DNA from 2 places in the Lichenihabitans sp. Uapishka_5 genome. Region 2 is predicted to be linked to the other one. Evidence: predicted binding sites of a transcription regulator. Region 2 holds the regulator's gene; the other holds the start of a gene.
The links. The regulator PhoB, encoded in region 2, activates phosphate uptake and scavenging genes when phosphate is short. The targets are predictions, from matches to a motif close to TGTCATNNANCTGTCAT.

Region 1 (6,100 bases), on a different contig from region 2:
CTTTTTGAGAGGTCGCCTGGTCACCGGCCTTCGCCTCTGCGATGACCCTCCTCAGGCCGTTTACGATGTCCTCGAAAGCAGCATCGCGGTTCGCCCACCGGGTGACCTCCTTGCCGTCGACCGGCAGGCTCTTGTAATGGCCCATCCGCGTGTGTTTCCATTGACAGGGCCTAAGGATCGCAACCACGACGTGCATGGTACCGCGAGCGGCTCGGCGAAGTGCGTACTGGTATTCCGTCATGAAGCAGTATCGGGAGGCCAGGTAGTCCGGGCTGGCGAGCGCAATGAAGATCGTGGCGCCCTTGAGCTTTCGCATGATCTCGGCGTCGAGAGCTTTCCCAGGCGTAATGTCACCATCGTAGAAGACGCCAAGGCCGTCACGCTCAAGCGCGGCAAGGTGGGTTTTCAGCTTGACCCTAAAGGCTTCATCCTTGTGGGAATATGAAACGAAGAGCCTGACGGTCATGACCCCTCGCAACCGGTTCGTTGATCGACCTCCCCCACCCGATCAGACGGCGTACCTGCATCGTTGTGCTTACGACAACAGAGCGCCAGGATGCCCTGTTCTCGTTGGGTTCTACAATTGCGGACAAACCACCCTGTTTTGCGGACAAACTATGCTGCCCCTAACACGCAGCAGGCCGCCTCTCAGCTGCACCCCGTCGTCGAGCCGCAGGTGTCGCACTTCAGGCAGGTGCCGTTGCGCACCATGGTGAAGTTGGCGCATTCCGGGCAGGATTCGCCGACGTAGCCCTTCATCCGGGCCTCGGCCTTCTTGTCGGCCACGGCTTCCTTGGCGGCCGCAAAACCTTGCGGCTCGCTCCAGGCCAGGGCCGTCAGCTCTTCCGTGACGGCCTCGCGGGCCACCTCGCGGCTGACCTCCTGCTTCAGGGCGGTGGCGCCGTCGGTCGCAAAGGCCGGCGCCTTGCCGGCCTGGGTGCCGCGGGCGTCGTCCGACACGCCGCCACGTACCAGCATCAGCCGGTCGCCCTTCGAGCGCACCAGACCCTTGGACATGAACCCTGAGTCGGTTGCCCGCACTTCCATGCCACCGGTGCGGCCCTCGCCCTCGCCCTTGCCCATGGCGTCGAAGCCGAGGTCGGAGGGCGCCACATGGGCGAGATCGGTCCGGTCGAGATACGACACGGCGAGTTCGCGGAACACATAGTCGAGGATCGAGGTGGCGTTCTTGATGGCGTCGTTGCCCTGCACGGGGCCCGCCGGCTCGAAGCGCGTGAAGGTGAAGGCTTCCACATATTCCTCGAGCGGCACGCCATATTGCAGGCCGAGCGAGATCGCGATGGCGAAGTTGTTCATCAACGACCGGAAGGCGGCACCCTCCTTGTGCATGTCGAGGAAGATCTCGCCGAGGCGGCCGTCCTTGTACTCGCCCGTCTTCAGATAGATCTTGTGGCCGCCGACGCTGGCCTTCTGGGTGTAGCCCGCCCGCCGGTTCGGCAGCTTCTCACGCTCGCGCTGCCGCTCGACACGCTCGACGATGCGTTCGACGATCCGCTCGGCCACTTCCGTGGCGCGCGCCGGCAACGAGGCCGCGAGATGCGTCTCGATGGCATCCTCGGCATCGTCCTGGTCGTCGGCGATCAACTGGCTGTTCAGCGGCTGCGACAGCTTCGACCCGTCGCGGTAAAGCGCGTTGGCCTTCAGGCCGAGGCGCCAGGACGTCAGATAGGCGTCCTTGCAGGCCTCGACGCTGGCGTCGTTCGGCATGTTGATGGTCTTCGAGATGGCGCCCGAGATGAAGGGCTGCGCGGCCGCCATCATGCGGATGTGGCTGTCGACCGACAGGTAGCGCTTGCCGGTGCGACCGCACGGGTTGGCGCAATCGAAGACGTTGTAATGGGCGGCCTTCAGGTGCGGCGCGCCTTCGAGCGTCATCGCCCCGCAGCAGAACACGTTGGCGGCCTCGATATCGGCCCGCGAAAAGCCGAGGAAGGGCAGCAGCTCGAACTTCGGATCGTCGAGCTTCTCGGCCGGCACCTTCAGGGTGTTGACCAGGAAGTCGGCCCCGAGCGCCCATTTGTTGAAGGCGAACTTGATATCGAAGGCGCTGGCGAGGCTCTTCTCGAGCCCTTCAAGCTTGTCGTCGGTGAAGCCCTTGGCGCGCAGCGACGAGGTGTTGATGGCGGGGGCCTGCCTGAGGCTGCCGTGGCCGAGCGCATAAACCTCGATCTCGGCGATCTCCGACTCGCGATAGCCGAGCGCCCGCAGGGCTTCCGGCACGGCACGGTTGATGATCTTGAAATAGCCGCCGCCAGCGAGCTTCTTGAACTTCACCAGGGCGAAGTCGGGCTCAATGCCGGTGGTGTCGCAATCCATCACGAGGCCGATGGTGCCGGTGGGCGCCACCACGGTGGTTTGCGCGTTGCGATAGCCATGGGCTTCGCCGGCGCTGACCGCGAGGTCCCAGGCCGCGCGGGCCCGGGTGACGAGGAGCGGATCGGAGCAGGAGGCCGCGTCGAGCGGCACCGGGTTGACGGCCAGCTGCTCGTAGCCCTGCGCCTCGCCATAGGCGGCGCGGCGATGGTTGCGCATCACCCGCAGCATGGCGTCGGCGTTGGGAGCATAGCCCGGGAAGGCGCCGAGCTCGGACGCCATCTCGGCCGAAGTGGCGTAGCAGACGCCCGTCATCAGCGCCGAAAGCGCGCCGCAGATGGCCCGACCTTCGTCGGAATCGTAAGCGATGCCGGACGACATCAGCAGGCCGCCGATGTTGGCGTAGCCGAGGCCGAGCGTGCGGTAGCGAAAGGACAGCCGGGCGATCTCGTCCGACGGGAACTGCGCCATCAGCACCGAGACTTCGAGCACCACGGTCCACAACCGCACGGCATGCTCATAGGCCACCGTGTCGATGCGCTTGGTGGTCGGGTCCTTGAACTGCAGCAGGTTCAACGACGCGAGGTTGCAGGCCGTGTCGTCGAGGAACATATATTCCGAACACGGGTTCGAGGCGATGATCGGCCCCGACACCGGGCAGGTGTGCCAGTCGTTGATGGTGGTGTGGTATTGCAGGCCCGGATCGGCCGACGCCCAGGCCGCATAGCCGATCTTCTCCCACAGATCGCGGGCCTTGATGGTTTTTAGCGGCTTGCCGTCGAGGCGGCGCGTCAGCGACCAGTCGGCGTCCTGCTCCACGGCGCGCAGGAAATCATCGGTCACGCGCACCGAGTTGTTGGAGTTCTGGCCCGCCACCGTCAGGTAGGCTTCGGAATCCCAATCGGTGTCGAATTCCGGCAGGTCGAGCGTGGTGTGGCCGAGGCGGGCCAGGTGGATAACGCGCCCGATCATGTTGTCCGGCACGCTCAAAGCGCGCGCGGCCTTGATGGCTTTCTTCAGCGCCGGATTCTTCTCGGGCAGGAAGCAGTCGTCACCCGGGCCGTCGCAATTCACGCAAGCGCGCAGCACGGCGTTGAGGTGCTTCTTGTTGATCTTCGAGCCGGTGACGAGGGCCGCGACCTTCTGCTCTTCGCGCACCTTCCAATCGATATAGGCTTCGATGTCGGGATGGTCGGCGTCGACCACCACCATCTTGGCGGCGCGGCGCGTGGTGCCCCCCGACTTGATGGCGCCCGCGGCGCGGTCGCCGATCTTCAGGAACGACATCAGGCCCGACGAGCGGCCGCCGCCCGACAGCTTCTCGTTCTCGCCGCGCAGGCGGGAAAAGTTGGTGCCGGTGCCGGAGCCGTATTTGAATAACCGCGCTTCGCGGGTCCACAGGTCCATGATGCCGCCGGGGCCGACGAGGTCATCGGCCACCGACTGGATGAAGCAGGCATGCGGCTGCGGATGCTCGTAGGCCGAGGTCGAGCGCGTCAGCTCGCCGGTGCGGTAATCCACATAGGAATGCCCCTGCCCCGGGCCGTCGATACCATAGGCCCAATGCAGGCCGGTGTTGAACCATTGCGGCGAGTTCGGCGCCACCATCTGGCGGGCCAGCATGTGGCGCAATTCGTCATGGATGGCGTGGGCATCGTCTTCGGAGGTGAAATAGCCGCCCTTCCAGCCCCAATAGGTCCAGGTGCCGGCAAGACGGTCGAAGACCTGCTTGGCCGAGGTCTCGGAGCCGGTGCGCTCGCCCTCGGGCAGCGCCGCGAGCGCCGCCTCGTCGGGCACCGAGCGCCACAGGAAGGACGGAACGTCGTTTTCTTCCACCTTCTTCAGGCGGGCCGGCACGCCTGCCTTGCGGAAATATTTCTGGGCCAGCACGTCGGCCGCCACCTGGCTGAAGGCAGCCGGCACTTCGATCCCGTCGAGCGAGAACACGACGGATCCATCAGGATTGCGGATCTCGGATTTGGTCAGCCGGAAGTCGATGCCGGCATAGGCCGAGCCGGAGGTCTTGGTGTAGTGGCGAGTGATACGCATTACATCTGCCTTCGTCTTAAAAGACGCAAGTATCCGATATGAGCGCTTCTGGACCAGTTCGCACTATCGTAGACAAACCCTAAGCCTGTAGACAGACCTAAGGAAAGCAGCAAAGCTGCCTAGTCACGTTAGTACACGGCAAGAGCAATTGGCTTTAGCTCATACAACCGGAGTGGTGATTTGTCGAATCGGCTTGGTCGTCCACTCTGATGGGCGCCTCTCTAGACTCATCTCGATTCCAGGGAAAAATTTATAGACTCCCAGCCTGTGCCAAATCTGCACAACTACTGTTTCCTCAAATTATCTAAGTTTTAGGCACGTGCGCTCAGGTACCGCGTTGAAAGTCCGAGAGAGCGAAAATCTGAGTGTGACTGGATTCGTCATCCCGCTGTCAAACACCCCCGCGAGGGTGACCCGTTTCGTGTCCCCGTGAGTCGCCCATGGATTTCTTCCGCCGTTTCACCGTGCTCATGTGCGCGCCGAACTTCGATCCCGACGACCTCGAAGGTGTCCGGGTGCAGCAGATTATCGAGTCGGTGGGGAAACTCGGGTTCGAGGTGGTGCGGGCGCGGCGGGTCGATGACGCCGCCATCGCGGTGCAGACGGATGCGGCCATCGGCTGCATGGTGGTGGACTGGGGCAAGCGCGGTATCGACGGCAAGGCCGCGGCGCTGATCGACCTGATGCGCCGACGCGGCCTCGAGATGCCCATCGTCATCATGGTCCGGAGGAAGCGGCTCGAGGACATCCCGGTCGAGGTGTTGGACTTCATCGACGGCTACATCTTCCTGGCCGAGGAAACGCCCGACTTCATCGCCCGCAACCTCGTCAGCCGCCTCAAGCAATATGCCGAAACGCTGAAGACGCCCTTCTTCGGCAAGCTCGTCGACTATGCCGAGCAGGGCAACCAGCTGTGGACCTGCCCGGGCCACAACGGCGGCATCTTCTACAACCGCAGCCCCATCGGCCGCATCTTCGTCGAACACCTCGGCGAGGCGGTGTTCCGCGACGACCTCGACAATTCCGTGCTCGACCTCGGCGACCTGCTGACCCACGAGGGCCCGGCGCTCGCGGCCCAGAAGGAGGCCGCCACCATCTTCGGGGCCGAAAAGACCTATTTCGTGCTGAACGGCACCTCGGCCTCGAACAAGGTGGTGTTGTCGGCGCTGGTGGCCGACGGCGACCTCGTGCTGTTCGACCGCAACAACCACAAGGCGGCTGTGCATGGGGCGTTGGTGCTCGGCGCTGCCATCCCGGTGTTCCTCGAAACCGATCGCAATTGCTACGGCCTGATCGGGCCGATGTTTCCCGAGGCGCTCGACGAGGCGGCGATCCGCGAGAAGATCCGCACCAACCCGCTCGTCACGGACCCTGAGGCGTGGCGCCGCGAGCGGCCGTTCCGGGCCGCCGTGATCGAGCAATGCACCTACGACGGCACGATCCACAACGCCGAGCAGATCCTCGCCAAGATCGGCCACCTTTGCGACTATATCCTGTTCGACGAGGCCTGGGCGGGCTTCATGAAGTTCCATCCGCTCTACGCCGGCCGCTTCGCCATGGGCCTCGCCGATCTCGACGACACCTCGCCCGGCATCATCGCCACGCAATCGACCCACAAGCAGCTCGCAAGCTTCTCGCAGGCCTCGCAGATCCACACCAAGGACCGGCACATCAAAGGCCAGACGCGGCGGGTGGAGCACCGGCGCTTCAACGAAAG
Region 2 (6,100 bases):
TCGCTGATCGCCCTCGGCTTGATCCTTTTCGTCATCACCTTCGTGGTGCTGGCCATCGCGCGGCTCATGCTGATGCGTCTCAACCGTCGATCGGGAGCCTGACCCATGGCGACCACAACCTTCATGGCGCGGCGGCGCCGGTCGAACGCCATCTTCCTCGGCCTCTCGATCGCGGCCGCGCTGTTCGGCCTCGTGTTTCTCGTCATCATCCTGGCGGCGCTGCTCTACAACGGCCTCGCGGGGCTGCGACCGGCCGTGTTCCTGGAAATGACGCCGCCGCCGGGTAGCGCGGGCGGCCTGCTGAATGCCATCGTGGGCAGCCTCATCATGACGCTGATCGGCGTCGCGGTCGGGACGCCGCTCGGCATGCTGGCCGGCACCTATATGGCGGAATACGGCCGCTATTCGAAGCTGACCGTCGTGGTGCGCTTCATCAACGACATCCTGCTCAGCGCGCCATCCATCATCATCGGCCTTTTCGTCTACGAGGTGCTGGTGGCGCCGCTCGGCCATTTCTCCGCTTTCGCCGGCGCCGTGGCCTTGGCCTTCATCGTGGTGCCGATCGTGGCCCGCACGACGGAGGACATGCTGCTGCTGGTGCCGAACCCGCTGCGGGAGGCCGCCGCCGCCATGGGACTGCCGCGCGCCTATGTGATCACCAAGGTGGCCTACAAGGCCGCTCAGGCCGGCATCGTCACCGGCGTGCTGCTGGCCGTGGCCCGGGTGAGCGGCGAAACGGCGCCGCTGCTCTTCACCGCGCTCAACAACCAGTTCTTTTCGGCCAACCTCAACGGGCCGATGGCCAGCCTGCCGACGGTGATCTTCCAGTTCGCGCTCAGCCCCTACAAGGACTGGCAGTCGCTGGCCTGGACGGGGGCGCTGCTGATCACCGTCACGGTTCTCCTGCTCAGCATCGTGGCCCGGGCGCTCGGAACGCCAAGGACAAGCAAATGACCATGACCGAGACGGCGCCCATCGAGGCGCCCCGCGCCCGTGTCCAGCCGAAAATTGCCGTGAAGGACCTCAAGTTCTTCTACGGCGACACCATGACCCTGAAGGGGATCTCGCTCGACCTGGCGCCCAACCGCGTCACGGCCTTTATCGGGCCGTCCGGCTGCGGCAAGTCCACGCTGCTGCGCGTGATGAACCGCATGTACGACCTGTATCCGCGCCAGCGCGCCGAAGGCCAGGTGCTGCTCGACGGCGAGGACATTTTGCGGCGGGACATCGACCTCAACCTGCTGCGCTCGCGCGTCGGTATGGTGTTCCAGAAGCCGACGCCGTTCCCGATGTCGATCTACGAGAACATCGCGTTCGGGATCAGGCTTTACGAGAAGGTGGCGAAGTCCGAGATGGATGGCCGCGTCGAGCAGGCGCTGAAGGGTTCGGCCCTCTGGCCGGAGGTGAAAGACAAGCTGCACACGAGCGGCCTCGGCCTGTCGGGCGGCCAGCAGCAGCGCCTTTGCATCGCCCGCACCATCGCGCTGCAACCCGACGTGATCCTGCTCGACGAGCCCTGCTCGGCGCTCGACCCGATCTCGACCGCCAAAATCGAGGAATTGATCGACGAGCTGAAAAGCCGCTTCACGCTTGCGATCGTGACCCACAACATGCAGCAGGCCGCGCGCGTGTCCGACAAGACCGCCTTCATGTATCTCGGCGAGCTGATCGAATTCGACGACACCCGCAAGATCTTCACCAGCCCGGCCGTCAAGCAGACCCAGGCCTATATTACCGGCCGTTTCGGCTGAAGGGCTCCGCCATGTCCGAACATATCGTTTCCGCCTACGACCAGGAACTCGAGGGTCTCGGCCGCAAGATCGCCGAGATGGGCGGCATTGCCGAGCACATGCTGTCCGACGCCATGGATGCCTTGTCGGCGCTCGACACCGAGCTCGCCAACCGGGTGATCGGGATCGATCCGCGCCTCGACACGCTGCAGCGCGAGATCGAAGAGGCCGCGATCCTGACCATCGCACGCCGGCAGCCGATGGCCGTCGACCTGCGCGAGATCGTGGCCGCCATCCGGGTGTCGGGCGACCTCGAGCGCATCGGTGATCTGGCCAAGAACATTGCCAAGCGCACCATGAGCGTCGCCACCGAACCGCGCGTCGCGCGCGCCGCCGTCGGGTTGCGCCACATGAGCGAGATCGCGGCCCATCAGCTGAAGGATGTTCTCGACGCTTACGCGCAGCGCGACGTCGAGCGTGCGCAATCGGTGTGGTCGCGCGACGGCGAACTCGACTCTCTCGAGGATTCGGTGTTCCGCGACCTGCTGACCTTCATGATGGAAGACCCGCGCAACATCTCGTTCTGCACCCACCTGTTGTTCTGCTCGAAGAACATCGAGCGCGTCGGCGATCATGCCACCAACATTGCCGAAACGGTGGTCTATCTCGTGACCGGCGAGGCTCTGCCGATCGACCGGCCGAAGGGCCGTCTCGCGCCCTTGTCCGGCTGACGGCTTCGGAGCGCCGCCCGATGAACACGCTGCGATCGACCGCCGACCGCGTCCCCGTGGCGGGAGCGGCACCCCATATCCTCGTCGTCGAGGACGAGCAGGCCCTTGGGACGCTGCTGGCCTACAATCTCGAAGCGGAAGGCTTCTCGGTCGAGCGGGTCGAGCGCGGCGATGACGCGGAACTGCGCCTGACCGAGATGGCGCCCGACCTGGTGATCCTCGACTGGATGCTGCCCGGCGTGTCGGGCCTCGAGATCTGCCGGCGCCTGCGCGCCCGCGAGGCAACCCGCACCCTGCCGGTCATCATGCTGACCGCCAGGGGCGAGGAAGGCGAGCGCGTCCGGGGGCTGTCGGTCGGGGCGGACGATTATGTCGTCAAGCCGTTTTCGGTGCCGGAACTGATGGCGCGGGTGCGCTCGCTGTTGCGGCGCTCGCGGCCCGAGCGCCTCGCCAACCGGTTGACCGCCGGCGACCTCGATCTCGACCGCGAAACCCACCGGGTGCGCCGCGGCCACCGCGACATCGCCCTCGGGCCCACCGAGTTCCGGCTGCTGGATTACCTGATGGAGCGCCCCGGTCGCGTTTTCTCCCGGGCGCAATTGCTCGACGGCGTGTGGGGATTGTCGGCCGAGATCGACGAGCGCACCGTCGATGTGCATGTCGGGCGGCTGCGCAAGGCGCTGTCGCGCGGTCGTGAGCGCGATCCGATCCGAACCGTGCGGGGCGCCGGTTACGCCTTTGACGAAACCTTCGGCAAGGGCTGAGGCCTTGCTCCGGCCTGTGAGGCGGCGCTCCCTTTAGAGGATGAGGTCTTCCCCGAACTGATCTGCCGGCAGCGGCACCGTGAACTGAATACCGACGCCATTCCCGAAGGCGCGCACCACACGTCCCGGCGTCGAACCCAGCATGACGATGCTGCCGAGGGGCGGCCGCTGGTCCGCGATGATGGCGGCGCCCGAAATCGAGATGTCGAGCAGCCGCACTGCCATCTCGGTGCCGTCGTCCATGCGCAGGGTGGTGCGGAGGTGTTTCGGAACGATACGCCCGTGACGGCGATCTTCCGGCAAGCCGAGCGCCTGCCGGTTGGCCAGCCAAGTCAGCTGATCGGCCCATTTCTCTCGCTTGATCAACGGCACGCTGAACCCGAGCGCGAAACCGTGCGAAAACTGGCGCGCGACCGTGCCTTCGACACGGCCGATCTGCTCCAGGTAGCAGACAACGCGCTCGCCGACCTCTCCCAGCACCGGCGCCACCAGGGCCAGGCCGCCGGGCGACATGTCGATCGATTGACAAGGGTATTCCTGACGGTCGGCCAGCATGTAGCGGCCGAGCAGCACGACGCCGACGCGTTGATGGCGGCGGCGTTCTTCCGGTCTGTGATCGAGCTTGCGCTGCGGGGTCATGAACGACGCGTCGAGAGGGGCGGTTCGGATGACCTTGGCATACCGGTCTTAACGCGGACTTGCTTGGGCGCTGCCGTTACGTCACCGTTGCGTCCGCCTTCGTAAACCACGAGGTGGGCCCGTCGTATGCCCCCGGTAAACCGCATCGGTGCGGCGTGCTGCATGGCGGCGCTCTCGGCACGTGCGTCTAGGGCGCGCCATCCTGCGAGGCTCAGCGGCGCCAGCGGCAGCAAGCCGATCCAGCTCGGCGTGCCGGCCGGCACGAGGCTGCACAGCAGCCGCGCCTGGGTGCGGCCGTGATGCCGTAGCGGAAGTACCAACAATTCAAAGGCCGTGACGGTATCACCCGCGGGAGCACCGGACACGCCGAACAACATCGGCTGGGTGTCGTCCAGAACGCCGTCGAGGAGCGTGCGCATCTCCGGCGCCGCGTCGTCCGACCAGAGATCGTCGAAATCGGCACCCTTCATCTCGCGCCGGAACAGCGCATCCAATCGCGTGCCGCTGAGGCGGATCGTGAAGCGTCGCTCCGACGCCGGGCCGTGCACCTCGAGCATGAAGGTATGGGCCAGCATGCCCCGCATGGCTGCGGGGTCGAGGTCGTGCCTGTCGGGCGCGACGCGTCCCCGGCACAAGGAATGCCAATATTCGAACACCGCTTGCGAGGTTGCCAGCTTCATGACTTGCGCCCCTGTGTGGATGCGGCGCGCCATTGTTCCGAAACAGGACGCCACATCGCTGTCGAGAGGAAAAGAGCAGGAGCGATGCCAGCCGGTGGCGGACCTTTCCGGTCGCAGCCGAAGCCGCGGTCGGCTAATCTCATGGATCGCGATAAGGCCTCAGGACACACCTTGCAATCCGACCGCTCAGAACCCGTCTTCAACATTCCCGCGGTGATCCTCGCGGTTCTCGGCGTCCTGGTGCTGGTCCAGGCCGGGCGAGGGCTGCTCGGGGCGGGCAGCGACATGGCGATCGTGTCGCGCTTCGCCTTCGTGCCGGGCCGGCTGACCTTCGCGGTCGACCCGATGGGAGTCGTCCGGCATCTCGCCGCGGGTCAGAACAGCGCCGCGGGGGCCCAGCAATCCGCTTGGGCCGACATGCTGCTCCGCCGCGGTGGGTCGGCGCCATGGAGCCTGCTGACCTACGCGCTGTTGCACGGCGGCTGGACGCATCTCGGCCTGAACGGCGTCTGGCTGGTGGCGTTCGGCACGCCCGTGGCCCGGCGTTTCGGTGCCGCTCGCTTTCTCCTGTTCATGGCCGTGACGGCGGTCGCCGGCGCCCTGGCGCACTGGCTTTGCTTCCCATTCGGGTTTCTGCCCGTGGTGGGGGCTTCGGCCGCCATCTCGGGTCTCATGGGGGCTGCCGTGCGCTTCATGTTCCAGGGGGAGGCGCCGGGAGCGGACCTTCGCCGGGTCGTCCCGTTGGGGCTCGCCGTGGTGTTCCGCGACCGGCGGGCCTTGTCGTTCGTGCTCGTGTGGTTCGTCACCAACGGCTTGTTCGGGGTCGGGGCGCAGACGATGGGCTTTTCCGATGCGCCTGTGGCTTGGCAGGCCCATCTGGGAGGCTTTCTGGCCGGCCTCGTGTTGTTCCCATGGTTCGACCCCAGCGGTTCCGCCGCCCTCGCGGTGGAACCGCAGGATGTCATGTCGCTCGACCCGGCCGACCACGGCCAAGCGTCAGATGGGGAAGCCAGCGAGCCGCGTTGACGCCTCCTCTCGGCTCGGTGTAGCTTGATTGCGTGGTGATTTCGCTGACTTGCCGCCACGGTAAACAAAGCGCTAAGGGCCGAGTTCTTTCGAGCCTCTCCCCGATCCGGTCATGCTGCGAGCCTTTGGCGCGTGGCTGATGGACAAGCGCCGGCGCAGCGGGATGGAGAGTGTGATGGCAAGCGATAATCGCATCGCCTCGTTGAGGCCCGCGACCCGGCTCGTGCATGGGGGAACCCTGCGGTCGCAATTTGCGGAAACCTCCGAGGCCCTGTTCCTGACCCAGGGCTATGTGTATCCGAGCATGGAGGCCGCCGAGGCCCGCTTCAACGGCGAGGACCCCGGCTTCATCTATTCGCGGTTCTCGAACCCGACCGTGGCCATGTTCGAGGAGCGGATGGCCCTGCTCGAAGGCGTTGAAGCGGCGCGGGCCACCGCCACCGGCATGGCGGCCGTCACGGCTGCCATCATGGGGCAGGTGAAGGCCGGCGACCATGTGGTGGGCGCCAAGGCCTTGTTCGGGTCGTGCC

Region 1: a site for PhoB is predicted at 4,762-4,778, ahead of P7D22_RS08130 (Orn/Lys/Arg decarboxylase N-terminal domain-containing protein). Genes of this name have one in related genera too.

What each region holds. Positions count from the first base shown of each region.
Region 1 is NZ_JARPVX010000014.1:5,499-11,598, forward strand. Features, by position in the region: gene P7D22_RS08120 (TIR domain-containing protein) at 1-466, opposite strand, end outside; gene P7D22_RS08125 (vitamin B12-dependent ribonucleotide reductase) at 649-4,383, opposite strand; gene P7D22_RS08130 (Orn/Lys/Arg decarboxylase N-terminal domain-containing protein) at 4,824-6,100, shown strand, end outside.
Region 2 is NZ_JARPVX010000001.1:170,433-176,532, reverse strand. Features, by position in the region: gene pstC (phosphate ABC transporter permease subunit PstC) at 1-102, shown strand, start outside; gene pstA (phosphate ABC transporter permease PstA) at 106-954, shown strand; gene pstB (phosphate ABC transporter ATP-binding protein PstB) at 951-1,751, shown strand; gene phoU (phosphate signaling complex protein PhoU) at 1,763-2,461, shown strand; gene phoB (phosphate regulon transcriptional regulator PhoB) at 2,482-3,225, shown strand; gene P7D22_RS00740 (PilZ domain-containing protein) at 3,259-3,864, opposite strand; gene P7D22_RS00735 (PAS domain-containing protein) at 3,861-4,544, opposite strand; gene P7D22_RS00730 (rhomboid family intramembrane serine protease) at 4,716-5,570, shown strand; SAM riboswitch at 5,593-5,665, shown strand; gene P7D22_RS00725 (O-succinylhomoserine sulfhydrylase) at 5,746-6,100, shown strand, end outside.